DNA from 4 places in the Paenibacillus sp. FSL R7-0331 genome. Region 1 is predicted to be linked to each of the others. Evidence: riboswitches for the same ligand, from Rfam matches in the RefSeq annotation. Region 1 holds a riboswitch; each other region holds the start of a gene.
The links. Region 1 has a riboswitch for cyclic di-AMP ahead of R70331_RS26935 (KamA family radical SAM protein). Riboswitches for the same ligand answer to the same signal wherever they lie in the genome.
Positions count from the first base shown of each region.

Region 1 (7,969 bases):
CTCATCCTGGCCGGTTACCAAATGATTAACGATAAGGTAGGCCTGCTCTCCGGCAGGAGAATAAAGATACAGTCCGCTCTCATCCTTGATCTGGTCTACAAAGCTCTTAGCTCCGCTGCTAAGCTGCTGCAACTCCACTTCTTTGGGCTCTCCGGAGGCAAAATTACTGCAGCCTGCTACAAGGGCAGCCATACAGATTGATAGACAGCGTGCTACAACCGTTATTTTTCCCATTACACTCCTCCTTGGCCGGCGCCAGCTTTATTTCGAATCCACTGTATACGTCACCGTTTTCACTTTCCCGTCAGGCAGCGTTGCATAGGTGAAGGTCATCACGTTGCCCTCCCGCTTCTTCAGCACCAGCATTTTAGTCAGATAGAAATCATCCGATCCGTCCGCCCGGTCCCACTCCTTACGGTCCCCGGCACTGATTAATTGTTCACTAAGATTGGTCACTGCACCGCTTGCCGTATTAATTGCATACAGCTGTGTATTGGTGATTAACCTTGCAAGAATTATATCTTGTGCCGCATATTCAATGGTGTATTGTCCCTGTGTGCCTGTGATGGCTTCAAGATTAAACAGCTTGCCCGGACTGCCGTCTGCATTAATGTACTGAACGCTTCCGCCATCTGTCATGTAGAGCTGAGAGGTTGTTAGCAGCGGAGCCTTTATGTATGACCTGATAATATAGTGATATTCCATCTGCTTCAAGATTTTTCCGTTCTGAATCAGAACCTGGTAGCTATTGCTGAAATCATTGAACATGGCATAGTGGTTATCCGTGAGCAGCAAAAGCTCCGTACCCTTACCTACATTCTTAACCTCAAGGCTATGGGTATAAACCAGGTCAGCAAACGGAAGCTCACCGATCAGTACCGGTTTGCCGGAAGCAGAGGTGCTATAAAAGACATCGCCGTTTTTTTGTGAAACCCAGTAGGTTCTGCCTTGGGACGAAGCAACAGAGTAGCGCAGCTCATCTACAATGTTCAAGCTGCCCGCGCTTTTGTCATACACCGTTTTGCCGCCCAGCAGACTGACTGCGGACACCAGCGGCACATAGATTTTACCTTTGAGAATACGCGGCGCCTTAGTCAGGCTTGATGCAGTACCATCTACAGTTGCCCTGACAGTACCGGCAGTCAGGGTAACTTCGCGGCCTGGGCGGATCAGCTTTGCCGACTTCGCAGTCTGGTTCCAGCTGAGGGAGTAGCCCATACTCAGTGCCAGCTGCTGCAGCGGAACAAGCGTAGTTCCTGCCGTAACCACTTGGCTGCTCCCCATTGATGTTTCTTTGTAATTCAACATAATAGTACTGTCTGCGGCCGCTGCTGCCGATCCCGGACTTAAAGCGATGGCCGCGGCCAGAATACCGGCTGCGAGCTTCCAATTTCTCATTATGTAACGCTCCCCTATAATAGAATAGCTTCTGTACTATTGGACGAGCGTATTTGGAAAAAGTTTCTATTAATCAATTTTTCATAATAAGGTCCGCTGTTATACTAGTTATAAACATTCACTTTTATAGTTGAATGCTTTAAGGAGGTTAATCTATCGTGTTTAAAGACGTTACTTTTCCCGTACTATTACCAGATCCCGGTAATATTATTGCCATGCACGCATTAAATGCAACAGGATTGTGTCCAATATCCTTACTGGCCTTAAATCAGGAGGCGGAGCTCTGGCGGCTTGATCTGCATTCCGGGATTGCAGTCAAACTGCTGCAAGTGGATATTCCCGGGTTCAATCCGGCACATCCGCAGCAGCTTGTACTTTCAAAAAATGAACGATATGCCGGGGTCTCCAACCGCTTTGGCCAGCATGCTGCACTCTATGATTTGCAGAGTCTTCAAGAGGTGATGAAGCTGTCGAGAGACGATTATCATCATAATACATGTACGTTCCCCTTGGCCTTCACAGAGCTGGATAACCGCACCGTTCTTATAAAGGGTTCACAATGGAACCGGTTGGATCTGGTCGATGTAGAAACCGGAAAGCTGCTGACTGAACGAGAATCACCAGTGAACGATCATGAAACCAGGATAACACCGGAACATTACCTGGATTATTTCTTTGGCAAGCTGCATCTTTCGCCTGACGGGGAATGGATTATCAATACGGGATGGATCTGGCATCCTATCGGCAGGATCCGCGCCTGGCATCTTCCCTCCTGGGCCTCCAACCGCTGGGAAGCAGAGGATGGCCCTACCTTGCATAACGTGTGGGATTATTTGGAGGATTGGGATTACCCTATAGCTTGGATAGATGATTATACGTTCGCAGTATGGGGCAAAATCGAAACCGATTTATACGATGAAGAGGACGGCGGGCTGGATATCTATGGAGATGGAAAAGATTCCATGATGCTGGCATTCTTTGATGTGCGGACCGGAGAACGGATGAAATTCTTCGTGCGGATGCCGGAATTCCGCGTCAGCTCAGATCTAGACGATGTTTTTGTTTATCCGCATGCCCAGCTGGCACAGGTCCATCGAAAACTTGTGTTATGGGGACAAGACATCGGTCTTTCCGTCTTAAATCCTGATACCGGTGATATAGAGTACACTGAGCGGACGTTGTGTCCTGATCTATACCATGAGTCGGCCGGGCTATTCATCCAGACTGATGAATACGGCCGTTTTACCGGTCTGAAATTGATGTAACAACCGCTATGCTGCAGGTAATCTTTATATACAAAAGCCACTCCGTCTTGTCTGCAGAAAAAAAAAACTGCGGCAGGACGGGGTGGCTTTAGCTCTCTATTGGCTAATCAAATAATGAATCACCGGATACGAGATCAGGTTACGGTCTCTATAGGCAGCAGTGATCACGTCGCTGTGTGCACTCAGAATACCATTTTGCAGCAGCACCGGCCGGAAGCCCCGCTCACTTGCCCCGTTATAGGTAAACTGCACGCAGTGCTCTGCCGAGAAGCCGGAAATAATCAGCAGCTCAACGCCGTGATTCTTCAACATCTGCTCCAGCTCCGTCTTCCAGAATGCATTCGAATACTCCTTGGTCACCTTCAGATCACTGTCTGCCACCTGAATTTCCGGCATGATATCGTAGCGCTCCTTAGCCGCTTCCTCCATCCCTTCAATATCCTGAATATGAATGACCAGCTGATCCTTCTCCCGGAGCATATCCGAAACATAGTTGATATATTCACAGGCGCGGTCCAGTGTCTTCTTGTCTACGTGATCCCGCACATGAATTTCCTGCATATCAATGATTAAATAGCCCAGCTTCATTAAGGCCCTCCTTGTTGTAAAAAGATATGCCGATATCGTACAACATAATGGAAGGGAAGCCAAATGAAACTATGCTAAGCTGCAGTCAAGAAAACCCTATTCAGCCGGACAATCCGGATAAATCATGCTTCATCGCCGCGAACCCGCTGCCGGACATATGCGGATAGCGCAGGCACAGCTTGTTGTATTCGGCCAGGATGAGGGCGTGCAGCGGATGTTCCTTGGGAATCTCCAGGTTGCCAGCAATGGCTTCACGGACACCCTGAGTCCGGATAATCTGTTGAAGCTGTTGGGCTTCCGGGTCTTTAGGAGCGTCGAAGAACAGCGCAGCAGCAATTGCGGAGAGCAGATGCGGTGTCTTCAGACCAAGCTTATGGGCTTGCATCGCCGGCAGCACCAGTCTGTCCTTGGATGCGAGCTTTCTTAGAGGAGAACGCCCCACCCGGGCAACGGAATCGCTAAGCCCCGGATTCATGAACCGCCGCATTATTTTCTCAATGTAATTCTGATGACCCTGGGGGTCCAACCCGTACAACTGCACCAGCACCTTACCTGTCTCCTCCAGCACCCCGCGGACAAGCGAGCGGATACCCGGCTCCTCCATGGCCTCCTGAATACTGGTATGTCCCTCCAGATAACCGAAGTAAGCCGCGCTGCAATGACCTGTATTGACAGTGAACAGCTTGCGTTTAAGGTAGGGGTCAAGAGAGTCCACATAATGTGCACCTTCGATTTCTATATGGTCCTCAAGCAGATCCTCACGGGGAATCACCCATTCGCTGAACGGTTCAACGAGGATTTCAAGCGGATCTTTATGCTGCTGGACAGGGACGATGCGGTCAATCATCACGTTGGGGAAGGCGATGGAGATATCGGCCATTTCTTGGAAAGATCGCTTCATATGCGCATACACGGAGTTTTTGAGCCGTCCGCTGCTGTTAATTCCGTTCTCACAGGCAATCACATGCAGCGGCTTAAGATTACTATTGCAGAGTCTTAATTCAATCCCCCGGGCAATTGTGCCCGAGATATCATCCAGCGCCGAAATTCCTACTGCAGTCGTTACAATTTCTGCTTCCGCGATCGCATGTGCCACTTCCTCCGTATGATCCAGATGTAGGGCGGTCACGTTATTGATCATATAGCTGTCACGGTTTTCATTGGCAAGCGTAAGCGGATACTGCCCCTGTTCCTGCAGCCTGGAGATCTTTTGTTTATTCCTTCCAACAAAACACACTCTGTACCCGGAGCGCGACAGCATTGGTCCAATGAAGCCCCGGCCAATATTGCCCGCCCCAAAATGAACGGCATTCAATATAAATCCCCCCTTGTTAGATGAACTTATAGTTGTTTATGAATTCACAGCTTCGAAGCAGCGACGGCTGATCATATGATCAAAATCCAGCAGACTCAGACTTTCCACAGTATGATACGGTGTGGGCGGAGTGTCGAATTCGAGGAAGCTGGTAATGTCATTCGGAATGACCACACAGTTCATCCCCGCCGCCGCAGCCGCCCTGAAGCCGTTCGGAGAATCTTCTATGGCGACTGCTTCCTCTGGCGAAAGGCCGAGACAGGACAGTGCCTGATTATATAGCTCGGGGTCCGGCTTCACGTTAGCAACATGATCCGAAGTCCGGATGCAGTCAAAATAATCACGGATGCCCAGCTGCTGCAGATACCGCTCCACCCATTCCATCGAAGAGCTTGAAGCGAGTCCCATGTGCAGCCCGGCTTCTTTGGCGGCGTCCAGATAATTCTGCACTCCGGGGCGGATTGCCTCCAGCTCCATGAGCTTGCTGTGCCGCTGCTGGACAGACGTTCTGAATTCCATTTTATCAATCGGAAGCTGAAGCTCGGTCATTAAATACTCGTACGGGTTGAAGCTGTTCAGGCTTGTTCCGATACAGGTAGAATACTGCTCAAGCGTCAGCTCTACCCCGTGCTCCTCATAAGCCTCGCTAAAGGCGGTGTACCAGGCAGTTTCGGTATCGATAATCGTTCCGTCAAAATCAAAGATAATCCCCTTGATCAAAATCAATCATCTCCCTCGGTCTTATGGTATTGGTTTGCCTGTCAAAACCTTAACAAACGATTTTTGCATCCGTCAAGCGCGATAGCTGACATGAAAAGCGTTGTTTCCGCTTACAAAAAGCGGTGGTAACCGCTTCATCTGCGGGAAAAAGAAGCGCCTGCAGAGAAGCTTTCCGCCTGCCCGTCCTGCCTGTTCAACCCCTTGACAACCGCGGGTTATCCCGTTCCCCCCCGGGAGATTACAAGGTTAAAAAGCCCCCGCTGTACAAGCAGACGGTAAACATGACATCAAAAAAAATTTTTCGCACCCCAAAAAATGCCCTGTATTCCGGCCTTGCGGCATGAAGCCAAGCCTAACGGTGCAAAATTAACTTTGGCAATACTTTTGACTTTAGGAAACTTAGTGGGTTATACTTTAACCACGCTTAATTTCCAGCATTTACTGTCTGGAAAGCGGGGGAACCAGTCAATTGGGGCGAATCATTGAGCTATGCAATGTAGGGTACCATCTTACCCGAGTCCGTCAGCTAACCTCGTCAGTAGTGGATGGGTCTGCTTTTTTATGTTTCCAATAACATGAGACCCTTGTGCTAAGGGTCTCTTTTTGTGCTTTTTAAGAGGCCCTGCTGGCTGCCAGTTTGGCTTTTTGACATCAAGGCTCCCTCTTGTCTCGTCATTATGAGAACAAAGGAGAGATTCATGTGCAAAAGGTACGATACATAACCGACATTAACAAAATGGAAATGCTGCCCGAAGCAGAAAGGTCACGATTGAAGGAGATCACAGACAAATTTGTGTTTCGGGCCAACGACTATTACTTGTCCCTGATCGATTGGGAAGACCCGAACGATCCTATCCGCAGGCTGGTCATCCCAGGGGAGGGAGAGCTTTTGGAGTATGGGGAGTGGGATGCCTCCGATGAGGGGGCTAACTATGTGGTTCCCGGCTGCCAGCACAAATACCGGACGACGGCGCTCCTGATCGTCTCCGAGGTCTGCGGAGCTTATTGCCGTTATTGCTTCCGGAAACGGCTGTTCCGCAACGATGTCAAGGAAGCCCCTTCCGATGTTACCGCCGGTATCGAGTATATCGCCGCCCATCCGGAAATTAACAATGTTCTGCTGACCGGAGGCGACAGCCTGATTCTTTCTACGTCCAGGCTGAGGTTCATTATTGAGAGCCTGCGGGCCATTCCCCATGTCAAAATCATCCGCCTCGGCTCCAAGCTGCCGGTATTTAATCCGATGCGCATCTATCAGGACCCCGAGCTGCTCGACCTGATCTGCACTCACTCCACTGTAGAGAAGCGGATCTACATCATGGCACATATTAATCATCCCCGGGAGCTTACCCCGGAGGCAAAGCGGGCCGTCCGGGCACTGCATGACGCAGGCGCAATCATCGTTAACCAGACACCGGTGCTGAAGGGGATCAATGATGATCCTGCTGTTCTGGGCGAGCTGCTCGACCGCCTCTCCTGGGCCGGAATTACGCCCTATTATTTCTTCATTAACCGGCCTATTGCCGGCAACCGTGAGTTCGTCCTGCCGCTTGAGCAGGTGTACCGGATCGTCGAGGAAGCCAAAGCCAGAACCTCAGGCCTCGGCAAAAGAGTCCGGCTCTCCATGAGCCACTCCTCCGGCAAAATCGAAATTCTGGCTATTGAGCAAGGTAAAGCCTATCTCAAATACCATCAGTCCCGGGATCAGGAGTATGGTAAATTCATGATTCTCGATTGTCCTGAGGACGCTGAATGGTTCGACGACCTGCCTGGAAACGAGCAGTACTGGAGCAGACCTCTGAAGAAAAATGCGGGTGTATTGCCGGCTAATGTATCGTTGCAGGAGACTGTTACTGCAAAGTAAGGTTGACTATTGAAACAACGGCAGCCCCGGAGAGCTGAATATCCCCCGGGGCTGTTCATTATATCCAGTATAAGCTCTACTCCAGCTCAGCCGGCTTAACAATCGTTGCGGTCTTATTATTCTTAGAGTATTTGGCTTCAATCTTGGTGGTGTATATATCCTTCGCTCCGTCAGCAGCCAGTACATAACTCAGGTCAACGGTCAGCTTCTCTGTCTGCCATGTCTTGGTGTTAACGAATACTTTCCAGGTTACACTCTTTGGCTGCAGGGTCTCCCCATCCCACAGATTCTCCTGGTCATATAAGGTAATGACCGCCTTAGCTGCAGCCGGATCAGTCAGTGTAAACTGCATAACAGTCTGTGCTCCGGCAATGCTTACCTTCATTGATTTTTTGTAGGCTTTGACGGAATCCAGCATAGCTGCAGGATCATACTGGCCTTTGGAGTAAAACGTATCCCACTCTTCCTTCTCCAGGTCAATCCAATACTGCGCGTCGGGATCGATCGGCTCTCCGTCACCGTCCGTTACAGCATCAGTATTGCTGAACTCTTCACTATCCTCATAGCTTCCTTCAGAATCTGCGATAAGCTCACTGCCGTCTACCAAATAGTAAGACTCCTTAGCATTAGCGTACAGCTCGTAAGAAGTCTCCAGCAGGCTGACTTTTACACTGCCCGCTGCAGCAAAGGCAGGCAGGCGGTTAATATCCAGATTGAGTGTGTTGGTATTGCTAATCTTCACGCCGCCGCTCTGTACATCCTGTTTCTTGATTACATCAATGTGGAAATTCTTCAATGTCTTCGCCGCTGCCGTTACGT
Region 1 covers NZ_CP009284.1:6,181,325-6,189,293, forward strand. The annotation lists gene R70331_RS26905 (hypothetical protein) at 1-234, opposite strand, end outside; gene R70331_RS26910 (copper amine oxidase N-terminal domain-containing protein) at 262-1,398, opposite strand; gene R70331_RS26915 (hypothetical protein) at 1,557-2,663, shown strand; gene R70331_RS26920 (cysteine hydrolase family protein) at 2,760-3,251, opposite strand; gene R70331_RS26925 (mannitol-1-phosphate 5-dehydrogenase) at 3,352-4,566, opposite strand; gene R70331_RS26930 (HAD family hydrolase) at 4,603-5,286, opposite strand; cyclic di-AMP (ydaO/yuaA leader) riboswitch at 5,698-5,842, shown strand; gene R70331_RS26935 (KamA family radical SAM protein) at 5,987-7,150, shown strand; gene R70331_RS26940 (DUF6612 family protein) at 7,227-7,969, opposite strand, start outside.

Region 2 (7,969 bases), 1.3 Mb from region 1:
CAGGTCGCTTTCTGGGAGATTATCGTCTCGCTGGTTATTCTGCTGGCAACCACATTTGTGTTCGGCTGGCTGGCGGCGAAGATCTATCGCACAGGCGTACTGATGTACGGCAAGCGCCCGAGTATTAAGGAAATCAGAAAAGCAATGAAGGCTTACAAAATCTAATGCAAACAATTATAAAAAATCTAAAATAAGAGGAGAAATTCACAATGAGTAAAAAAAATCAGAACTTCCTGTTTCTTGCAGTGTGCGTGTTGAACATGGTTATGTTTGGTCTTGTGATAGATACGAACGGTTCCCCGGTGCGTGATTTCATACAAGGATTAAGCGTGGGATTGAGTGCTGCAGCAGTATTTGCAATGCTGTGGGTAATGGCTAAGGAACGCAGAAGCAGAGCGTAAATGTATATCCGTACTTGAATAGTAAATTTTGTAACCCGAGTGTCTCAAGCATCCTGATTTTGCTTAATTATTATATGTGGACTATATGAAGCTGAAGGAGACTAAGTAAATGAGAAACTGGAAGCAAATGCTATTATCTCTTACCTTATCGGCAGGATTGCTTACTGCAACAGCAGTTCCGGCCATGGCTGCCCCGCAGCAGCCGGCAGTAAAAGTAAACAATCAGACCGTCGAATACAAGACGGGAGCTCCGGTCAACAATCAGGGCACCACGCTTGTTCCGCTCAGAGCTACGCTTGAAGCAATGGATGTGCAGCTGCAGAATGCGGCAGGTGACACAATCTATGCCATTGTAGACGGTAAAGCCATTACACTGAAGAGCAAGCTTACTGTAATCAACGGCGTGACCTACGCACCTATCCGGGTTCTTGGTGATGCAGCGGGTTACGAGGTAGGCTGGGATGCACAGACCCGTACGGTAGTTCTGAAGACCAAGGCAGCGGGTGACGGAAGCCAGAGTGCTGTAAGTACGCAAGGCGGACGCGGCTTCATGTGGGAAGTCGAGAGCAACGGCAATACCGTGTATCTGGTCGGCTCGATGCATATTGCAGATGACAGCTTCTATCCGCTGAGCAAGGAATTTGAAGAAGCCTTTGCCGGGTCCGATTATCTGGGCGTAGAAATTGATATCAGCAAGGCAGCTGATGAGGCATCACAAAAGCTGGTTCTGAACATGGGCATGTACCAGGACGGCACGACGCTGAAGGATCATATTTCCGGTGAGACGTATGCGAAGCTGGGTGAGGTGCTCAAGGAGGCAGGCCTTAAGACTAATGCGCTGGACCAGTTTAAGCCGTGGGTAGCGGAAACGACACTGAGCAGCCTAAAAGCAGCGACGGCCGGCTATGAGGCTTCTGCCGGAATTGACCTGTACTTCATACAGAAGGCGATTGAACGGAAAATTCCGGTTATGGAGCTGGAGTCTTATGAGTCCCAGCTGGGAATGTTCAATAACTTCTCCAAGAAGCTGCAGGAAGAGAACCTTCTTGCAGCGATTGAAAACTACGATGTAATTGATCAAAGCGTGGATATGATGGCCGAGATTTGGAAGACTGGCGATGATGAGCAGCTGCTGCTGCTGACGAACAGCTTTGCCGGAGACGCGGAATACTACAAGGCGATGCTGGTTGACCGTAATATCGGTATGGCTGACAAAATCGACGGCTATCTTAAGAACGGCAAGAATGAAGAGTATTTCATCGTAGTCGGCGCGGCACATTATCTGGGCGAGCATGGCATTATCAAGCTGCTCCAGGATAAGGGATATACTGTGGTGCGTAAATAATATAACAACAGAAAAAAAGTGCCCCTCCAGGATAGGAGAGGCACCTTTTTTCTGCCCGGCGGCGGCAGAATTTGCTAAGGGCTGGTGATCCGTCCGCCGATAGTGTACCCTTAGTACTAAGGAGTGGTAGGCTTGAACATGAATCTAAAAACCCCGGTATTAGTCGCGGGTTCCGTCCTGCTGATTGCGATTAGCAGTCTGCTTCAGCCGGATGGCAGCACCCTGCTAGGTGCGGTACAGACACTGCTGCTGGGTGTGGGAATCCTGGGCTGCCTGATGGCTGCCCTGCGGTTCGTGAAGAGCAGCAAGAACAGCAGCGGCAAAAAGAAAAAGAGATAAAAGATAACTACATATGAAATCCGCTTAATTTCCGTTACGGAAAGCGGGGGAACCAACAACCGGAGGACGCGGGTAAGCAGGCGGTGCCGGTTATGGGGTGAATCCTTGAGTCTGTGAGAAGCTTAAGCTTCTCACAGAGGGAAGGTAGGGCGACTCTCAACGCCCGAATCCGGCAGCTAACCTCGTAAGCGTATTGCAGAGAGGATCAGTATATTGTGACCGTTAACCGGACCGCAAAGGGCATCCTTTGCGGTTTTTTTGCTGTTCATTTAGAGATAAATAAATCCACATATAGAAGTAAGGCGGAAGGGGAGACGAAGATGGAGACAGCTATGGACACTCAGGAAGAGTATATACTCATTTGTGCGCCGACCAAGGCGGGAGAGCATTTTATTAAGCTGCTGATCATGAAGGGTGCACGGTTTGCGGGGCTTGCCAATAATCCGGCTGAGAAGCAGCGGCTGGCGGAGCTGGGGGTAGAGGTGATTTTTGAGGTGGATACCCGGCATCTGAATACCTGGCTCAGACCGCCGTTTCCGGTAGGCCGGATCTATCTGTTTGAGAGCAGTGTCGCTTTATGCTGCCGGTATGTGCAGATGTGCCGGACATGGACGTCAGGGCCGATTTCAGTGATTACGACCTCGATGAGGCCGAGGCTGGTCTATAAGGGGCTTGGAGCCGATAATGTCATCTACAGCCACAGCGGACATGTCAGCCATTTGGCTGCAGAGTGTGAATAAGGGGCATTGGATGTAGCGGGCCAACCGAGTGCAGATGCTGCTATATGTTTTAACCATAAAAAAAAGTATTCCCCGGGCTTCGGACCAGGGAATACTTTTTTTTGCTAATTATACTGAGTATAGAATGCTGTTATCTTGCAGCGGCAATCAGTTCCTCAAGCTCCGGCAGGTTAAAGCCTTTGACGGCCCGGTCACCGGATACCGTAACAGGGATACCCATAAAACCAAGCTTTTCAACTTCCTCCTGATAGACGGCGCTTGCCATAATATCGCGCACTTCAAAAGGAATGCCCTGATTGGTGAGCAGTTGTTTAACCTGATTGCAGTCACTGCAGCCTGCGGTAGAGTAGACAATTACAGGCTGGCTCATTTATCAACGGCCTCCTTGATGGCAGAACGGGTGATTTTCCAGTGGGAGGTGTTCCAGCTTACATCGCTGCCGTCCAGCAGAAAGATCTGCGGGGATTCATGCTTGATGCCGAACTCTTCGGCAATCTGATTGGAGACCGGACGGTCTTCAATGACATGGACAATGGCCGCCGGTGTATCCGAGCTTTGTACATAAGCCTGGAATTCCTCATGCGCCTTAGCGCTGATCGGGCAGGTAGTGCTGTGCTTGAACAGCAGCTTTTTGCCGGGCTGGCCGACATATTGGTGCAGTTCATCAGAAGTATGCAGCTGTTGAATAGACATCGTATATCACCCTCCTGTAAATATGAAATAGAACCTGTAATGATGATTGTAACATAGTTCAAAATTAAAGCAAAAGCCGTTTGTATTAACCTGGCGGAAGTGCTAAGGTGAAGGAGAAATACCTGGAAATGAAACAGTTTAATGGATGGAGAGGTGTCATTATTCATGTCTGAATTGAAAGCCCTTGCAATCGGCAGCTATACAGCGGTAAAATATCATCCGTTTGCCGGTGTGGATCAGGAGCTCCGGCAGATCCTGTCACCGGAATTTACAGTTGATGCATCTGAGGATTTCGGGCTGCTGAGCCCGCAGAGTCTTAAAGAGTATTCCCTGGTGGTCTCTTATACGGAGTTTTCCGATCATACCATCGCGCCTGCCCACAGCGGGGCACTGCTGGCTTATGTTGCCGGGGGCGGCGGCCTGCTGGTGGTTCATAACGGAATATCCATGCAGCGCAATCCGGAGCTCGGTGCAATGCTGGGCGGGCATTTCACCCATCATCCGGACTACACAGCTCTCGGAATCAATATACCGGCAGCCGTACGGGAGCATCCGATTGTGCAGGGAATCGACGATTTTGTGATTGAGGACGAGCCTTATTATTTCGATATGCACCCTTATTTTGAGACCACGGTGCTCGCAGAATATCTGCACGGCGGAGCGATGCGGCAGGCGGCCTGGTGCCATGAGTTCGGACTTGGCCGGGTGGTCTATCTGATGCCGGGACATCATCTGCCGTCCTTTTCGGTTGAGCCGTTCCGCAAGCTGGTTGCAAGAAGCGCGATGTGGGCCGGCAGGCTGATCTGATCGCAAGACCGGAGGAGGCGTTGCTGAAGCAGAACGCTTATGAGGGGCAGAACAAAAGGCGGGAAGCGGCATGACTGGCATGCGCTTCCCGCCTCCTTTATATTTATGGATCAGGACTACTGTTCAGCGGGGAGAGCACGGGGCTTCCCGGCTACCGGTACAACCTCGTTATGATATAGCGCTTCCAGAACCTCATTCTTAAGGCTGTCTGTGAAGGCGCTCCAGGTCTTTTTGCCGACACCGAGCTCGTCACGCCCTATGGACTGCAGAGTGTCCAGCCAGACCCGCTTATCGTTGATGATGCCGAGCTGCTCCTGAATATTCTTATAGTATTCCTCATGGGTATGAAATTTCTGATTAAGTGCAAAAGAAGCGGCATTCGCCGTATAGCGCAGCTCCTTGGCGGCAATTCTCAGGTTGTGCAGCGCTTCAAAAGCCTCCTCAGATTCCGACTCGGGTCCCTTAAACAGCGCTTTGCAGGTTTTTTTCTGCTGATCAAAGGCGACTTCCAGCTCGCGCATGACCACATTGGCATCCTTTTTTTGGGTCAAGGACTCAAGCGGTCCGGTAATAAAAGCCTCCCAGAGCAGGTCCAGCTCCTTCCCGGCAAGCTGCGGAAGCTCGGCTTCCAGCTTTTTGCGGTATTTTTTGCGCTGGTCCTGCTGATGCTTAATGACGGATTTGAGCAGTGCGGCTGTTTTGTCATCGCCGTCCTTTTTGGCTATTTTCCGCCGTTCCTTAAAGGATTCGATCAGCACATCGGCATCTCTGACCTTTCCGAGACGCTTTTGGGCTTTTTTGAACCGGGTGTAGAGCTCTCCGGCAGCAGAATGATCCGGGTCCAGTATGGACAGCAGTGTAAGCAGCTTACGGCTGTTCACCCTCGACTGATGAATATCCTCCTCGCCGAACCCCTTCAGTGCATCCTTGCTGTAATCACGGAAATTGACATAGAGCTTGATCATAGCCTGTTCCCATTGCCTTGTTTTGCTGATCTGCCTGTCCTTTGTCAGCTGTTCAGTGGTCATGCGGCATCACTCCTATACGTTGTGTACTGCTGTTGCATGAACGATCTTCCTTGATATAAGGATAACGGTTACCGGAGCTGATTTCAAATGATGTTGCCTGTCTTTTTTAGGCAAGGGGGAGGGGATGGGTTACAATAGAACAATATCTGTTATTACGGTAAAAAAGGACAGCAGACTGCTGCCGTGCATGCGGTTTGCTCCATATTATCCGGGGAAGAAGGGGAGCATCAGTGGTGGCTTATGAAGATTCAGGGTTGCTGGACAACCTGTTTGAGGGGCAGGAGCGTAGAACAGTAAGTGAGATTCCTGCAAAAATGGTGCTGTTCGAGCACCTGGCCGAAGACCTGACAGCTGCGGAGGTGCAGGATATGCTGCTTCCGTTCGCGTTCGAAGAAGCGCTGTGCCGTGACATCGGCGCCGGGCTGCTCCCGCCGTGCCTTCACATCTGGAGCCATCCCGGCGGGGTGGCGCTGGGACTGCGTGACAGCAGGCTGCCCCATGCGGCCGAGGGGATGGCCGGGCTTGAACGGGCCGGCTACCGCGCGGCTGTCCGCCATTCCGGCGGGGCGGCTGTGCCGCTCGACACAGGTGTAGTAAATGTGTCGCTCATTCTTCCGAAAGCCCCGGGCAAGCTGGACTTTCACGATGATTTCCGGCTGCTGGCTTCGCTCATTGCCGAAGCCGCAGCCGTGAGCCATCCGCAGGCGGCTGCACGGATCAGGGCAGGCGAAATCACCGGCTCGTACTGCCCCGGTGATTTCGACCTGGCAATCGGCGGCCGCAAGTTCTGCGGCATCGCCCAGCGCAGGCAGAGCGGCGCGTACTTCGTGCACGCGTTCGTGGTGGTCTCCGGCTCCGGGCGGGAGCGCGGAGAGCTGATCCGCGGATTCTACAGGGCTGCGTCCGGAGGGGACGAGTCACTGGACTATCCGCGGGTCCGCCCGGAGACGCTCGCCGCGCTCGGCGAGCTGGGCGGCCCGGCTGCGGCGGCGGTGTACGCCGCTGGCATCCGGCAGGCTGCAGTCCGCCGGGGTGTGCAGCTGACTCCTGCCGGCAGGCTGCGGCAGGAGTCGGGCTATGATCTCCAGTACAGCGATCCGCGCGTACTGGAGACAGCGGCGATGCTGCGGCAGCGCTATGCCCGCTGAGCAAGCGGGCGGCCGGCTCAGGCTGCTGCCAGCTTGGGCTACTACCAGCTGAGCTGCTGCTGGGTCTTTATGTTGCCGTGTCTGTATGCCGGTGTGCCGCCAGCTCAGCATGCAGCCGGGTCAGGCTGCTAACAGCTTGGGCTACTACCAACTCGTGCTACTAACAGCTCAGTATGCCGCCGCTTGCAGGCCAGACCGCTAAGCCGCCAGCACAAGCGATCGGCAGATTCTAACTCAGACATTAGGTGGAAATTCGCCGCTTAATTTTCCAATGAACCCTGCTGTAGGCGGGTTAATTGGAAAAAGGAAACCTAATTTTACTAAAATGACCTCCGGAGGGATGAATGGACCGAAATAGGTGGCGTTTTTACAACTAATGGTCATATTCATCAAGAAATACTTCATTTAGTTGGCGAAAATCCATCTAAATGACGGGCCGGGTCTGGAATTTCATATTCCCGGCACCATACATGCAGCATCCCCTGATATCACGCGCTACGTATACAGCTCCGGCCGGCGGTCGGTAAATATCGGAATCTGCTGCCGGACCTCACGGACCTTGCCGAGGTCGATTTCGCCGGTTAGGATCTCTTCCTCCTCTGCCGCCTCACATATTACGTCTCCCCAAGGGTCAATAATCATTGAATGCCCGGCAAAGCGGTTCGCCGGATCAGCTCCGGCACGGTTACAGGCAATTACATAACACTGGTTCTCGATGGCCCGGCTGATCAGCAGGGCGCGCCAGTGGGCAAGCCGCGGCTTGGGCCATTCGGCGCTGACGAACAGGATTTCAGCACCGCTGGCTGTATGGGCGCGGACCCATTCCGGGAAACGGATATCGTAGCAGATCAGCCCGGCGCATAGGGCATTGTCCAGGGTGAACAGCCCCTTTGCTTCCCCCGGCTGCAGATAGAGATGCTCATCCATCAGCCGGAACAGATGGAGCTTGCTGTATTCTCCGGCTTGTACACCGCTGCGGTCAAAAACGTACATGCTGTTGGTGACCCCGGCAGTCTGCCTGCTGGCTACAGAGCCGGCAACAATATGGATGCCGAGCTCCCGTGCCAGGCTGGACATCAGTGCTTTGGTCTCCTGCCCGCCGGGATCGGCGATGCTGTCCAGCCGGGTCAGATCATAGCCGGTAGTCCAGAGCTCCGGCAGGATCACGCAGTCTGTCCCGGCGGACGCTGCTTCACGGATGCGCTGCTCTGCCGCCGCATAATTTGCGGCAGGATTGCCGAATGCTATATCAAGCTGAATAAGGGATATTCTCATGCGTTAGCCTCCTGTATAGAACGTGAACGTAATAGTTAGAGATTAAGGCGCATTTATCCATAAATCAACCTCTGCGGTGGAGTTATGTGGAGTTGAAAGAAAAATAAGCCTTAATGGTTGACGGGTCAATTAAATAGGTGTAAACTAATTTTCATCAAGAAGATTTTGCACAATCTATTTTCAGGGGAGGCTG
Region 2 covers NZ_CP009284.1:530,573-538,541, forward strand. The annotation lists gene R70331_RS02305 (ABC transporter permease) at 1-165, shown strand, start outside; gene R70331_RS02310 (hypothetical protein) at 210-401, shown strand; gene R70331_RS02315 (TraB/GumN family protein) at 511-1,746, shown strand; gene R70331_RS02320 (hypothetical protein) at 1,885-2,085, shown strand; cyclic di-AMP (ydaO/yuaA leader) riboswitch at 2,097-2,293, shown strand; gene R70331_RS02325 (hypothetical protein) at 2,406-2,825, shown strand; gene R70331_RS02330 (glutaredoxin family protein) at 2,956-3,195, opposite strand; gene ytxJ (bacillithiol system redox-active protein YtxJ) at 3,192-3,518, opposite strand; gene R70331_RS02340 (ThuA domain-containing protein) at 3,684-4,325, shown strand; gene R70331_RS02345 (CHAD domain-containing protein) at 4,442-5,353, opposite strand; gene R70331_RS02350 (lipoate--protein ligase family protein) at 5,587-6,501, shown strand; gene R70331_RS02355 (carbon-nitrogen family hydrolase) at 6,997-7,776, opposite strand.
Region 2: linked by a shared signal. The riboswitch ahead of R70331_RS02325 (hypothetical protein) and the one ahead of R70331_RS26935 (KamA family radical SAM protein) in region 1 are both predicted to bind cyclic di-AMP.

Region 3 (7,969 bases), 780 kb from region 1:
CAGCGTACACTTCCTTGCAGAAGCCGCGCAGCCCGTTATAAATTCTCGCTACCTTAGACTGCTTCGACACAAGGCCGAACACAGTCGGTCCGCTTCCGGACATCAGCACTCCATCTGCCCCCAGCCTTACCATAGCTTCCTTGAGCTGCTGGACCTCCGGATGCAGCTTTAGGGTCACATCCTCCAGTACATTGCCAAGACCGGCGCAGACTGCCCCAAAATCGCCTGCCTCAATCGCCTGCTGCATACGTGAAGCAGAAGGATGCACCGCTATCTGATTGGCCCGCACGCGGCCGTATACCTCCGCTGTGGAGACATTGATCGGAGGCTTGGCCAGAATGACCCAGCACTGCGGGGGGTTCGCGATATGCGTCAGCTTCTCTCCCCGGCCTGTAGCCAGAGCTGTGCCGCCGGTGACGCAGAACGGAACGTCAGAGCCAAGCTCGGCCCCCAGCTCCTGCAGCTCCTGCGACGGAATACCAAGGCGCCAGAGCCGGTTCAGGCCGCGCAGCGTAGCCGCAGCATCACTGCTGCCGCCGGCAAGCCCGGCAGCAACCGGAATTCTTTTGTCCAGATGAATATGTACTCCGCTCTTCACATTGTAGCGGTCCTTAATCAGTCTTGCTGCCTGAAAGGCCAGGTTCTTCTCGTCTAGCGGGATATATCCGGCCTGGCTTGAGATGATAATGGAATCGCGCTTCAGCTCAGACAGCTCCAGACGGTCTGCCAGATCGACCATTGTCATTATCATTTCCACTTCATGAAACCCGTCAGCGCGCTTGTGAAGCACATCCAGCATCAAATTGATTTTGGCCGGCGCTTTTTCATACATTTTCAAGGCGTTCACCCACCCTCAGCTTTTCCCGTAAAAACAACTTAACATATTATATGAGAAACTTGTAATGAAGTCCATGATCAAAAGTCCCCACAATCAGAAAGAGGGCTCTGCCGCCAGGGCAGGCCCCCGTTTCTGACGCCTGTAACAGCTGCGGGCTACAGCTCTGACTTACGCGCAGCCTGCTCGGCAAGCTGGATTGCACGCTTGACCATATTACCGGCATCCTTAGCCCGAATCCCGCCCCAGCCGTCCTTTTCCACCGTGTCATAGAAGCCGAGCTCCTTGGCCAGCTCTGTCTTCAGCTCCTCTGACATTATCCCCCGTTTTCTGCGGCTCATTGGCTAATGCCCTCCTTTTCGGTATTGGATAATAAGCTTATTGCCCCTATAGTATGCTGCCGCAGCGCTCTGCCCATTCCCGGTGCCGCTAGTTCCATGAAATTATGAGTTCAAAACAAAAACAGCCCCGCAAAGGGGCTGTCCTGTAAAACATTAAGCTTTAATATACAAAACCTGCATCTGCCCGTCATCTTCACAGACTGTGATTTCCACAGATTCGGTAAGGATATCGGCGTAGCTATAGGAGACTCGCTTAAAGGTCTGCTGCTCCTGATCCAGTTTGACAATAAAAACAGAAGGGTACGTTTCTTCCAGGACACCGGTGCGTTCAACGGTCTTACGGCGGCCACCGTTAGCCCGCAACGTAATCTTATGACCGACATGAGCTTCGAGACTGCGTTTAATTTCCAACAGCGCGTTATTAGCCATTGCCTGACGACCACCTCTTTCCTTGTCCCATTATACATCTTTTCACAAACTTTGTCAAATCAAATAATTAATTATAGAGGATGTAAAAATAGTTGTCAACGGGATTTTTTTGAGAGAGTAGATTACCGGTTAATTATTATTGTTATATGCAACAAAATAATTAGCTACTGCAGGAGAGAATAGCCATTAAGAGTATAAAAAAAGAAGGACAGCATTAAGCTTATCCTTCCCCTCATTTGCTTCTGTCATTCCCCATACTGCTGAATACAGCTAAATTACCGAAGGTGTTACCTTCAGCGTAGACAGGTTCTGCAGCCGAGGCATGCCGATCCTGAAGCTTCCGCGCGTTTCGATGCCGCCCATCCCTTTGCTTCCGCTGATGGTATGATTCAGCACATCCCCCAGGTTCACTGTCTCACGCACAGAGGTAAACGCAGCCTTGGCTGCGATGTACACCGGGTCCAGCGCATGGATCAGTATTCTTCCCGGTGAGCTGGCAAAATTGGCTCCTGTGCCGAGCAATGCTTCGAAATGGGACTGGCACGCTCCGGCTACAATCGTCAAAGCATCAAAATTACGCTCATACTCCCGTGCTGCCTGAATTGCCGCCACAAAATGCTGTGAATTTTTGTAGCTGCTCAAGCTGTAAAGATCATAAGTATTGGACTGCTTAAGTACACCGTCATGGCCCGTAATGACAACGATGTCCGGACGGACACGCGGAAGCAGGCGGTACAGTGTATCGGCCATCTTGGATTCATGCACATGATGCCCTTCTGCCGGTATCCGCAGCTGCTCGTAGAGACTCAGGCTTTTCCGAAGATAGAGCTGATCTCCGTCCAGATGCAGCACCTTGCCCGGCACTTCGAAATAAGCTGCTTCCTTAGGGGCTTGCGCCCAAACCCCGGCAGCGCTCTCGCCGCTGCGCTGGCTCTGCTCCTGTCGGTCCCTGCGAAGCTTTGTCAGCGACTCCGTAGCCTTAATCTGAGCCTGCTGTCCCCGTTCTGTGATCCGGGTAGGCGGCACCTGTAACAGATCATCCAGAGGGGAATCCGCAAGCAGGCGGAATTCAGTCCCCTTGATTACAGCTGCATTCTGCATTATATTTTCTACCCGGAAGGTCACATCTCCGCCATATGATTTACGTACAACCAAATCTCCTAAATTCATTACAACACCACCTCTACCCCCATCGTATGGGCAAAGGCCTCGGTTGGTTCATAAACAGCCGCTATTTAACGCCGGCAGCCAGCAATACCGCACTCAGCCGCGCATACTCGGCTATACTCAGCGTCTCGCCGCGGCGCACCGGCTCAATCCCTGCTTCAGCCAGCAGCGCCTCCAGGCGCTCACGCCCTTCTCCCGGGAAGAAGCGGGCCTTAAGGTTGTTGGCAATAGTCTTACGGCGCTGCGTAAAGGCGGCCTGCACCACATCGAAGAAATGCTTCTCGTCAGCCACCTCCACAGGAGGCCGCTCGCGCACCTTCAGGCGGATAACGGCAGATTCAACATTAGGCTGCGGGATAAACACAGTACGGGGCACGATACAGACCAGCTCCGGCTCACTGTAGTATTGGACCGCTATGCTCAGGCTGCCGTACTCTTTGCCTCCGGGAGAAGCAGCCATGCGCTCGGCTACCTCCTTCTGAATCATCACGACAATATTATCGAGCGGCAGCTTTTCCTCCAGCAGCTTCATGAGGATCGGCGTAGTTACATAATAAGGCAGATTGGCAACCACGCTTACCTTATCGACCGCAGCAAAATCCTCGGCGAACAGCTCCTGCAGATTCACCTTTAATACGTCATCGTTGCGGACTTTGACATGGGGATAAGCCGCAAGCACATCGCGGAGAATCGGAATCAGCCTGCGGTCGATCTCTACCGCCGTAACTGCACCTGCCTCCAGGGCAAGCCGTTCTGTCAGCGCCCCGATACCAGGCCCGATTTCGAGGGCGCCTGACGATGGGCTAAGTCCAGCTGCGCCGACTATTTTGTCCAGAATGTTCTGGTCAATCAAAAAATTCTGTCCCAGGCTTTTTTTAAATGAAAATCCGTAGCGCTGAATAATTTCCTTCGTCCGTGTCGGGGACGAGATTTGGTCAAATCCGCTCATGTAATGTTGCCTCCCTGATCAATTTGCGTGAGAGCCGCTTGAAACTCCTCCGGGGTAATTCCAAACATGGCCAGCCGCTTAAACAGCTGCTTGCCGTTGCAGTAGCCTATGCCCAGCGCATTGCCGAGTGCCATTCTCCGCTCTGCGGCTCTGGGGTGAACCAGCATCCCTGCAGCCATAAGCTCGTCCAGCCCGATTAGTGCAGGAGCCCCCTCGAAGGAGGTGTGAACATTGGCAAGCGCATGGCGTATCGCCTCGGGTGAGGCATTTTCAACTCCAATATCCCCCTTGCGGGTAGCATCCTTCTCCGGTATAAAAGCATGCTTGCAGCCCGGCACCTTGGACGAAACAATCTTGCGTATGCGCTCGCCGGCATGGTCGGGATCGGTCAGGATAATTACCCCTCTGCGCTCCATGGCCAGTGCAACTTTGGCAATGACCCTGCGGTCTACCGCTGAGCCGCCCGTTTCTATCGTATCGGCCTCCACCGCCCGTTTGACGGCAACCGTATCGCTTTTGCCCTCGACTACAATTAGTTCTTTAATCATTGTTAAGCTCCTTCCCTTACAGCAGAAACACAAAAAGAAGAGGATTCGCTCCCCTTCTTTTTGGCTAAAGAATGTATAAGTGATGAGCTAGCCCGTTCATAAAGTGCTACCCTCACTATATCGTATAAACCGTTAATTTGCAAAAGACGGCCGCCTTAATTCAGTTCGGGCTTCACGGGTCCAATCACATAGACTGTCCGGGATTTACGTCCGAAATTGCGGGCGTGGCTCAGTGAATCGTAGTAAACATCGATCTTATTGCCTTTAATGGCACCGCCTGTATCCTCTGCACGGCGGAATCCCAATCCCTCAATATACACCCACCAGCCGATAGGTATTACACTTGGATCAACTGCAATAGTCCGGCCTTCAGTTACGCGCGTTCCCGAAGCCGTTTTTGTTCCGATGCCGGGCTCTTCCGAAGAATAAGCGGTCATCGACACATTTTTAATCATTCTTTTGTACTCAAAGTCTACGCCTGCCTTGTGCACGACGTTGGTTGTTGCCGCTACTTTTTTAGCTGAACTGGAGGTAGTTGTTTTGGTTTTGGTAGTGGTTGCTGCAGCAACAACAGGTGTCGGAAGCTTCTTGGTACCAACGGCAATAATCTTGTCTTTGGTAACGGTCTGCACTTCCTTGCCGATCAGGGTCTTCGAGACCAGCTCACCATCCTGATAAATCTTCTGGTAATGCTGGATGATGGCTCCCGGCTTGCCTGCCTGTGCAACTCTTACGTCTCCCTTATACAGGGAAGGATCTGCGGTTTTGATGACTTTGAAGGGCAAGCTTACTGTCTGCTGTACCGTTTGCTTGGTAATACGGACAATCTTGACTTCCATGTCAGGTGTAACTGCGGTATCAAGCGAAGGGAAAATCTTGTCGTCGCCGTCCAGGCTGTAGCCCAGCTTGGTAATGGCATCTCCGAGTGAGTCCTCGGTAGTATAAAGCGTCTTGGTCGCGCCGTCTGCAGTAAGCGTAAGCTTCTGGGCACGGGTAATGGTAACACGGTCGCCGTCCTGTATTTCATCGGTAAGGCCTATGGATACTACGTCATGCGGCGTCAGCGTAATCTGCTCCTTGGCCAGCACATCGCTGAGCAGCGCTTCACGCGTTTCAAGCGTAAGCACTTCTCCGTCTATCACTAAGTTAATAACTTTATTGCCTTGACCGTGTACGTAGAGCAGAATTAACAGCGCGATAACAATAGATACCGCACCTGCAAGCGAAAGTACGCGAGGGTTCACTTGCTTCAACCGTAATGCGAAAGACCTGCTGGATGATTGCGAATCATGGGATACCTCTGGTTGGAATACGCCCATTCTCTCCATCCTCCTTACATAGCCCCGTCGTCCAAATAGTATATCAAAAGTTGACTGAATCATATCTGACGAAACTAAGTTTGAGATTGCAACAGGATACGCCCGCATAACTTCAGCGTTTCCTGCTCATGGATCGCCTGCCCGGCATAAAGAATCCCAGAACCTGTTATATAACAGTATGCTGGGTACATCCGCATTATTCAAAACAAAAAAAGCCCAAAAGAGTTCTATAGAGGACTCTTTCGTGGCTTCTCCGGGTGTTAAAATACGCGGGAATGTGTATGCACGAGGTTTCCTCTCTTACTTGCGCTTACGGGGTTAGCTGTCGGGTTCGGGCATAAGAGAGACGCCCTATCTCAGGTCACCCGCTCACGGCGGTTGCCCTCAAATTCACCCCAAAGACCACGTGAAGAAATCAAATAAAGTCTGCGGCATTTCCTGGTTGTACTCTATGTACGCTCATGCGGCAGTGCATTATTGGTTCCCCCGTTCTCCATACGGAGACTCAGCGAGACGATCCATGAATCAGTGACTGTCACAGTAACAACAGCTCACTGCACTGAAAAGATGATATCCTGTTTTGATGCATGTTGTAAAGGACGGTTCAACCACGTTTACGCAAAAAAATGATTAAAATATTGTAATATTCGGCCATTTTAAGATTAAAAAGATTTAATATATCGCTTATACTTCTTTTTTCACCTGTTTTCCTTCCGATTTCAGACAATCCCAAATCGTTCCAGTGCGTTCGCATACGTAATTTCAGCTAATTCCTGTAAATCAATCCCTTTTATTTCCGCCGCTGCTTCTGCCACCAGTTTTACATAACTGCTTTCATTGCGCTTGCCGCGGAAGGGGTGGGGAGTCAGATATGGCGAGTCCGTTTCAATCAGCAGACGGTCGAGTGGCGTCTTCGCCAGCACCTCTTTTGGTACTCTGGCATTCTTGAAGGTAACCGGTCCGCCGAAGCCCAGATGGAAGCCCAGATCAAGACACATTTTTGCCGTTTCCCAGCTGCCCGAAAAGGAGTGCATAACACCGCCAACCTCATTTGCCTTCTCCTCCCGCAGAATCCGGACGACATCCTCATGAGCATCACGGTTATGGATACAGATTGGCATATTCAGTTCACGGGCCAGCCCGATTTGCTTACGGAGTACCTCATGTTGTATCTCTTTGGGAGAGGTATCCCAGTAATAATCCAGCCCGATTTCTCCGATAGCCACCACTTTGGGATGGCTGCACAGGGAAGCGATCCATTCCAGATCCCCGTCCCTCATATCGACCGCATCAACCGGGTGCCAGCCGACCGCTGCATAAATATAATCATAGGATTCGGCCAGCTTCATGGTTGTCGGGATGGTTTCCCGGTTAAAACCAATGTTAATCATCTTCGTTACTCCGGCCTCCCTGGCCCGGGAGATCACTTCCTCGCGGTCCTCGTCGAATTGCGGAGCATCCAAATGGGTGTGTGTGTCGAATAAGCGCATTAAGCAGCTTCCTTCCTGTCCTAATTTCTATGATGAATACCAACTTTTTTTGTATTATTTTGCAAAAATCTCAGCAATGGAGGACGGCAGCTGTGAAAGTGCTTTCTGCAGCTTGTCCTGCGGGAAATAAAGATGATACCGGCCGCGGTGAATTCCGCTGATAGAGCGGACAATATCTGAGACCTCTGAGATTTCCTTCAGCCTGTCATAGCGGTCAAGCAGCAGAATCTGTTTGCTGTCAAAAGCGTCACCCGGGCGGAATACATCATAGGGAAGATCTGTCGGAAAATCAATTTCCAGGTCATATTCGGCATTTAGTCCGGCTGCAGCGAAGCTGCGGCGGATTTCGTCAATTGTTTCAGTATCCAGGTTATCCGTCTGTACATATTTATACAGTTTACGATGTATAAAACGGCTGCACAAGTCACTCAGCAGCTCATCCTGCTCCAGAGTCCACTGCATAAAGGCTGTCTGCATCATCGCTTCATCCAGCAGCAGGTACTGCTGTACGGTTACCTCGCTTCTGAATAAGTCACCCAGCGGCTCAATCATGAAGCCGAAGGTATAACCGCTCTGAAAGAGCTCTTTGGCCCTGCGCAGGATCTGCCGCAAAATAATCTCCGAGCTGCGGGTCACCGGATGAAAATAGACCTGCCAGTACATTTGGTAACGGGACATCAGGTAATCCTCTATGGCATGCATTCCTGATTCTTTAACTACAACCCTGCCATCATAGGGACGCAGCATTCTTAGAATCCGGTCAATATCAATCGTTCCGTAGTTAACTCCGGTGTAATAGGCATCCCGCAGCAGATAATCCATCCGGTCGGCATCAAGCGGCCCTGAAACCAGATTAACGACAATTTCATGTTCATAGGTTTTGGAGATTAC
Region 3 covers NZ_CP009284.1:27,976-35,944, reverse strand. The annotation lists gene ispE (4-(cytidine 5'-diphospho)-2-C-methyl-D-erythritol kinase) at 1-838, opposite strand, end outside; gene R70331_RS00165 (small, acid-soluble spore protein, alpha/beta type) at 994-1,176, opposite strand; gene veg (biofilm formation stimulator Veg) at 1,330-1,605, opposite strand; gene yabG (sporulation peptidase YabG) at 1,876-2,775, opposite strand; gene rsmA (16S rRNA (adenine(1518)-N(6)/adenine(1519)-N(6))-dimethyltransferase RsmA) at 2,837-3,721, opposite strand; gene rnmV (ribonuclease M5) at 3,718-4,269, opposite strand; gene R70331_RS00140 (resuscitation-promoting factor) at 4,425-5,588, opposite strand; cyclic di-AMP (ydaO/yuaA leader) riboswitch at 5,881-6,109, opposite strand; gene R70331_RS00135 (TatD family hydrolase) at 6,308-7,078, opposite strand; gene R70331_RS00130 (HD domain-containing protein) at 7,133-7,969, opposite strand, start outside.
Region 3: linked by a shared signal. The riboswitch ahead of R70331_RS00140 (resuscitation-promoting factor) and the one ahead of R70331_RS26935 (KamA family radical SAM protein) in region 1 are both predicted to bind cyclic di-AMP.

Region 4 (7,969 bases), 2.4 Mb from region 1:
GTCGCTTACGATTTTCCTTTGCTGCTATTGTCCCTGATCGTACCGGTAGCGGCCTCATATGCGTTATTTTTGCTGCTCAGCAGCCCGTACACCCGCAATCGGCTGTTTTTGGCGTTCGGTGGTGTTCTTTTTAGCGCCGGGATTCTGATTATGCATTATTGCGGCATTCTGTCGATGAAATTTTTTGGGAATTATGAGCAGAGCCTGCTCTCCATCCTGTACTCCTTTGGCTTCGCACTGATTGTTCCGGCGGTAGTCTGCTTGTATAATCCGCGCTGGATTGCAGGGCCGTACAATATGTTAACGTTAAAAAAAGTGCTGCTGGTGCTCGTACTTACTGCCTGCCTGAGCGGATCTCATTATGCTGCAATGGACGGAGCGGTATTCTCCGCTTCAGGGACCTTTAATTACAGCGGCACAGTCCCGCTTCTGCCTGATTCCCTGCTGGCAGTTGTACTGGCTGTTTCCTTTTTATTCATAGTCATGGCGGTACTGATACTGCTGTACAGGGACCGGCAGCGTATCCTTTTCTCGGCCAGCTTCAATGAACAGCGGTATACAGCCTTGTTTGACTCCAGCCCTGATATGGTGCTGTGCATAGATCCGGTACGCCGGAAGGTGATCAGCTCCAACCCCTCCCTGCAGCAGACAACCGGCTACCGTAAGGAGGAGCTTGGTGATTACAAAAGTATTTTCAGTACCCCAAAGGATGAAGCCATGCTGAAACAAGCGGTAGAGCGTGCAGTTTCGGGTCATTCCTCCAAGATTGAACTTGAAGTAATAATAAAAAACGGCGGAACCATGATCTGCAGCACGACTGTTTTCCCGCTTCTTCACGGCAACCAGAAGCTGGTATATCTGGTTGCTGAGGATATTACGCCCTTTATACAGTTTCAGCAGCAGCTGATTGAAGCCAAGGAAGCCGCAGAAGGCGCAGACCGGATGAAAAGCGAGTTCCTGACAACGATGAGCCACGAGATCCGCACACCGCTGAACGGTATAATCGGGATCAATCAGCTCCTTGCCGATGACATTGCCGAACCCGGTCAGCAGGAGCTGCTGAGGCTGCAGTATAACAGCAGTCAGGCGCTGCTGAGTGTCGTGAATGATGTGCTGGACTTCTCCAGGCTGGATTCGGACGGGTTGCAGCTGCGCAGCGAAGCTTTTCCGCTTCAGGCACTGCTTACGGAATGTTCCGAGCTGTTCGAGTCGGCTGCGAAGGAAAAGGGACTGCAGCTGAAGCTGCAGGTTACCGGGGATATTCCTGAATATGTAAAAGGGGACAGCCTGAGAATCCGCCAAATTCTGGTGAATCTGATCGGCAATGCCGTCAAATTTACGCCTGACGGCGGGGTGACAATTGAGGTTGGGTTCAGCTCAGTAGAGGGCACAAAAGGAGAATATACTTTTCGCATCAAGGATACCGGTATTGGCATCCCTGCGGATAAGCTGCCGCTGTTATTTCAACCCTTTACCCAGCTGGATGCCTCACATAACCGGCAGTATCCGGGCACCGGGCTTGGGCTTGCGATCTGCAGGAAGCTGGTGGAGCTGATGGACGGGAACATCAGAATTAACTCAGAACCCGGTACCGGGACTGAGGCTGTTTTCAGCCTGATGCTTGATTCAGGACAGATGGAGGGCGAAGAGTCCCGGGACTTTAGTGAGCCGGACTCCCTGGAGCTGAAAACGGAGGCTGTATAAGCTTAGGTTTGCCAAAGTGAGAAGTTTAATTATATAATTTTAAATTATATGATTCATATTCAACGGGTCCCGCGGGACAGAAAGGAACTCTCACTTGAGCAAAAACAAACGCAAAAGCGCTGCACTTCCCCAGAAGAGCAAAAATGAGAAGCTCGTAGCGCAGATGGAGAACCAAAAGAAGAAAACACTGATAGTGATTGTTTCGACGATCGTGGTGGTGGCTGTTATTTTTGCAGGATTATTTATGCTGGCCGGCAGAGACAGCTCAACAGCAGGCACACCAGCTGCACCGGTTGAATTCAATTACAGTGAAATGTCGAGACTGGGCAGTGAAGATGCACCGGTCAAAATCGTGGAATTCGGCGATTACAAATGCCCGGCTTGCGCCCAGTTTGCAGGTGTAATCAAGCCGCAGATTGTTCAGGAATATGTAAATCAGGATAAGGCAGCCCTGTACTTTGTAAATCTGGCCTTCCTTGGTCCTGACTCAACAACGGCAGCCCTTGCAGCCTTGTCGGTTTATAATCAGAACAGCGATGCATTCTGGACATACTATGATGCTCTCTATGCGAATCAAGGCGACGAGAATAAGGAATGGGCTACGCCTGACTTCCTGGTCGAGCTGGCGCAGAAAGAGAAGCTGCCAATTGATTTCGAGTTGCTCCGCAAAGACATTGAAGACAAAACGTATAACAGCCAGATCCAGAGTGAAGTGCAGCTGGCTACAGCATCCGGCGTATCATCTACACCAACGCTGTTTGTCAACGGGGTAATGGTCAATGAGCCGTTTAATATGGAGGCTATTGATGCCCAGATTCAGGCCGCTTCCGAAGCGGCGGTTGCCCAGTGATGAGGTTCACTGCCTTTTGCCGGCGTCATTGTCTGTATCTGGCCTGGTTCGTATCCATTATTGCGGTTGCAGGGAGCTTATATCTGAGCGAAGTATTGAAATATGAGCCGTGCAAGCTATGCTGGTTCCAGCGTATCTTCATGTATCCGCAGCTGTTTCTGCTGGGAATTGCCACGTACCGCGGGGATAAAAAGATTATTCCTTACGTCTTGCCGTTAAGCATCATCGGCGGAAGCATCTCCATCTATCACTATGCAGAGCAGAAGATTCCTGCACTGAGCAAGGTGCTTCCTTGTACAGTAGGCGTTCCCTGCAATGTTGATTATGTGAATCTATTAGGCTTTATTACCATCCCATTGATGGCCTTGACCGCCTTCACGCTGATTACAATTTTACTGTGGACAGGACGCAAAGATACGGCAGGGGAATAGACCGCTGACAGCAGGCTTCAGCACATAATAAACCATGATTTTTTTGTCACAAATAACATCCGAAATACGTTAAAACCAAGATACAAAGGGATAATGCAAGAGAATGAAAGAGCCATTCATCCCCGATCTTGGAATTGCGTGTTTTGGATGTTTTTTCATGTCTTTTCATTTGTTTCACAGCTTTACTGGGAATGCTTTGTAGACTATCATTAAGCCTTGTGAGAAGTTGAATATGCGCTGAATTTTCCGCAGGGAAATCGGGGGAACCAAACTCGGCTGAAAGGCCGACGGGGTGAATCGGAAGCAGGCCGTAAAGGCTGTAACCGTAGGGCTTTCCACAGTCCGAATCCGCCAGCTAACCTCGTAAGCAAAGGTGGGATAATGACCATGCCAGAAGCATGCGGATCATTTCCGTATGCTTATTTTTGTGCCTGCATTTATGAAAATCCCCCTATGAAAACGATGAAAACAGCGCACGGTATAACCGGTTCAACTAACAAAGAGAGGAACTGTTACAACAATGGTAAGCAAGGTAAAACGACTATTGATCGGACGTCCGATGAAGTCGAACGAACACGATCATGAAAAGTTATCCAAGGTAAAGGCACTGGCTGTCCTGTCTTCTGATGCGCTCTCGTCTGTAGCCTACGGAACGGAACAAATTCTATTGGTGCTGGTGGCTGCGGGCTTCACTGCCATCTGGTACTCCCTGCCAATCGCGCTTGCCGTATTGGGCCTGCTGGCCATACTCATTCTATCCTACCGGCAGACGATTTTTGCCTATCCGCAGGGCGGAGGAGCCTATATCGTAGCCAAAAGCAATCTCGGTGTACCCACTGGCCTGTTAGCCGGCGGATCGCTGCTGGTCGATTATATTCTTACCGTTGCCGTTAGCGCCTCGGCGGGCACGGACGCGATCACATCGGCTTTTCCAGGCTTGCATGATCATACTGTACTTATTGCTGTTTCTGTTATTCTATTGTTAACGATCGTCAATCTGCGCGGGGTTACGGAATCGGCCTCTTTTATCGCAATCCCGGTATATTTATTCGTCGTTTCGATCTTCTTTCTGATCGGTGCAGGGGTGTTCAAATACTTGACTGTAGGCGCTCATGCCAGTGTTCCTGAAATCGGCTCGGCGGTGTCCAATGTCAGTCTGTTCTTATTATTAAAAGCATTCAGCTCCGGCTGTTCGGCACTGACCGGGGTAGAAGCAGTCTCCAACGCGATCCCGAACTTCAAGGCTCCGGCTGAAAAAAATGCCGCCAAAACGCTGATGATGATGGGGCTTATCCTCGGTCTGATGTTCACAGGTATTACCCTGCTGGCTTACTGGTATGGGGTTACCCCGGATGAAAAAGCAACAGTAGTGTCACAAATTGCGGAGTCAACCTTTGGCCGCGGCGGTTTGTACTTCTTCATTCAAGGGGTTACGGCTGTCATCCTCTTCCTGGCTGCAAATACGGCTTACTCGGCGTTCCCGCTGCTGGCCTTCATGTTTGCCAAAGACAAGTATCTGCCGCATGCATTTATGGTCCGCGGAGACCGGCTGGGCTTCTCTAACGGAATTATTTTTCTCGGCGTCCTGTCGGCGGTGCTGGTAGCTGCTTTTCACGGAAATACAGAAGGTCTGATTCCGCTGTATGCAGTCGGCGTATTTATCCCGTTCACACTGTCCCAGCTCGGGATGATGGTGCACTGGTTCAAAACAAGACCCAAGGGCTGGCAGAACAAGTTTGCAGTGAACACGGTCGGCATGCTCACTACACTCACAATTACTATGATCTTCATTATTACGAAGTTCTCCAGCGTGTGGATGGCCTTCATCTTCCTGCCGGTCGTCATGTTCGTGTTCCACCGGATTCACCGCCATTACATGAACACAGCAGACCAGCTGCGCATTTGCCCGGCAACCGATAAGCCGTGTATTAAAGGAAGTACCGTTGTCGTGCCTGTAGCCGGTGTAACCCGCGCCGTGCTTCATTCAATCAGCTATGCCAAGTCCTTGACGGATAATGTGGTGGCTGTATATGTAGGGTTTGATGAAGAGGAGATTCACCGGATGGAGCAGAAGTGGGAGGAATGGAATCCGGGTGTGCGCCTGATCGTTCTGCGTTCCCGGTACCGCAGCATCATCCGCCCGCTGGTCAAGTTTATTGAAACCGTAGAGTGGAAGACCGCTTCAACGGACCATATTACGGTGCTGATTCCGCAGTTTATTACGAAGCATTGGTGGCAGGCGGTTCTCCATAATCAGACCAGTCTGTTCATCCGCTCTTACCTCATGAATCAGAAGGATATTGTAGTTGCAACAGTACCGTACCATCTGCATAAATAGTCGGGGAATAGGAAAAGGGCTGCTCCCGTTGATGACGGAGGCGGCCTTTTTGTGTGAACTCTTGTACAACTTTCATATATTTGCGATAATGGTAATTGAGAAACAATATCAGTCGGTTGATAAACGATTTCAATTGGATAATCCAATTTCAAAGCATCACTATACATAAGTATTTAAGGAGTGGAGAACATGTCAGAACGATTGAATACAGAACAGCTTAGTATCGGGTACGCGGAAGCAACAATAGTGAAGGGGCTTAACCTGTCACTTCCAACCGGGAAAATCACCGCACTGGTTGGAGCTAACGGCTCCGGCAAATCTACAATTCTTAAAACAATGGCCCGGATCATGAAGCCCAAGAGCGGAAGCGTTATGCTTGACGGCAAATCTATTCATACCTTGTCTACCAAAGAAGTAGCCCGCCAGCTGGCGATCCTGCCGCAGAACCCGACGGCACCGGACGGGTTGACGGTGTCCGAGCTGGTCAGCTATGGCCGTTATCCGCATCAGAAGGGCTTCGGCACAATGACGCCGGAAGACCGTGAAATCATCGCTAATGCCATTACAGTGACCGGTATGGAGGAATTCCATGACCGCCCGATCGACCGCCTCTCCGGCGGACAGCGCCAGCGTGCCTGGATCGCTATGGCTCTGGCCCAGCAGACGGAGATTCTGTTTCTGGATGAGCCGACTACGTTCCTCGATATGGCCCACCAGCTGGAAGTGCTGCAGCTGCTGCAGAAGCTGAACCAGGAGGAAGGCCGGACCATTATTATGGTAGTCCATGACCTGAACCATGCCTCCCGCTACGCGCAGCATATGGTGGCGATCAAGGCAGGCACAGTCATCAGTGAAGGGGCTCCCGCTGAGGTTATGACTCCGGATGTGCTTCGTAAGGTATTCGGGATTGAATGTGACATTGTTGCTGATCCGCGGACCGGTGTGCCGCTGTGCCTGCCGTATGAGCTGGCGGCGTACAAGGCAGCCGGATTATAAATAGTTTAAGGGAAGCATCAGGAGGAGGAAATGAGATGACAGAAGAACAGGAGCAGGAACAGATAAAGGATTTCGGCAGCAAATTTGACCTTCATCCCGGTATCCCCGAAGGCACTAAGCATTCATTTAATGCCGGAGATATGGCTGATGAAGCCGGAATGAGAGCCTTTATCGAATGCTACAGGCCGCTGATAAAAGGGCTGGATGATAAGGTGGCAGCAACCTACTTTGCCGGAGCATTCGGAAATATTGCTCTTGCAGTCCAGTATGCGCTCACCGTAGCATCCGCTGTCCCTGTCGTCAGTCTGCAGAGGTTGTCTGTACATCTCATTCCTGCCGATGGATATTGGCGTGCGGCCTTTTCTCTGGGTGAATGGTCATTTGAGCCTGCTCCGGCGGAAGCCGGGCAGCGGAGAGAATGGCGCAATGAGCAGCTGATACGGTTCTACCGGGATACGGCTGCTCCGATGCTGTCCATGCTGTCCCGGGTCACCGGACTATCCGGTGGAGAAATCTGGGGACAGCTGCCTACCAAATTTAACTATTACCTGGAGGTCTTTACCTCGGGGGGGCTTCCTGAGCGCTTGTTGAATACGCTGCAGGACGATTACAGGTACCTGTGCGAAGAAATACCGGCAGAAATATTCGGTTTGAAGAAAAATCCGTTCCGCGTCCAGGTGCGCAAGCTTGAATCGCTGGCTGATCCGGATAAGACCGTGAATATGCGCAACCGCTGCTGCCTCTATTACCGGACCGAAGGAGGAAGCTACTGCTATACCTGCCCGCGGCTGAAAGAAGAGGAACGGGCGGTACGCCGGACGGAGTTCAGGAAACCGGCATCAGCAGGACAGGCATAGAAATAATATTTCATAAAATGTCCGCATAAACTCTATAAGCACAGCAGCAGCAACAGGCTCCCGTCATTGACAAGGGAGCCTGTTCGTTGTTACAGTTGTGGATGCCATCAATCAGGCTGATCACCGGATCATGTATTGATTATAAAGGAGCATGAAAGATGAACATAAGCCAAACCGAAAAGGATTTGCAGCAGCTTCTTCCGGACGGAACGGTAAGAAGCCGGGAAATGCTGAAGCCCTATGTATTTACACAAATCGGCGGCATTGCCGACATTCTGGCAACGCCTGCGAGCTATGAAGAAATTCAACGTGTGGTTACCTATGCCAAGGAGCAGGATATTCCTCTAACCGTGCTGGGTAACGGATCAAACGTTATTATCCGCGACGGCGGTATCCGCGGAATTGTGCTGTATACTTCTATTTTGGATAAGATGACTATAGAGAACGGTCTGCTGGTTGCCCAGTGCGGCGCCAAAATTATCGACGCATCCTCCTATGCGCTTGAGCGGGAGCTGACGGGTCTGGAATTTGCCTGCGGCATCCCGGGAACAGTAGGCGGTGCACTGTATATGAACGCCGGTGCTTACGGCGGTGAGATCAAGGATGTGCTGCACAGCGCACTTGCCGTGAATAAAGACGGTGAACTTGTTACGCTGCTGGGTGAGGAGCTGAAATTTGGTTACCGGCACAGTGTTTTTGCAGGCGGGGATTACATTGTACTGGAAGCGAGATTTGCCCTTCAGCCGGGAGAGCCGGCCGTTATCAGAGCCAAGATGGATGAGCTGACCGATCT
Region 4 covers NZ_CP009284.1:3,825,569-3,833,537, reverse strand. The annotation lists gene R70331_RS16105 (ATP-binding protein) at 1-1,704, shown strand, start outside; gene R70331_RS16100 (DsbA family protein) at 1,799-2,554, shown strand; gene R70331_RS16095 (disulfide oxidoreductase) at 2,554-2,985, shown strand; cyclic di-AMP (ydaO/yuaA leader) riboswitch at 3,211-3,370, shown strand; gene R70331_RS16090 (APC family permease) at 3,506-5,323, shown strand; gene R70331_RS16085 (ABC transporter ATP-binding protein) at 5,513-6,319, shown strand; gene R70331_RS16080 ((2Fe-2S)-binding protein) at 6,355-7,176, shown strand; gene murB (UDP-N-acetylmuramate dehydrogenase) at 7,335-7,969, shown strand, end outside.
Region 4: linked by a shared signal. The riboswitch ahead of R70331_RS16090 (APC family permease) and the one ahead of R70331_RS26935 (KamA family radical SAM protein) in region 1 are both predicted to bind cyclic di-AMP.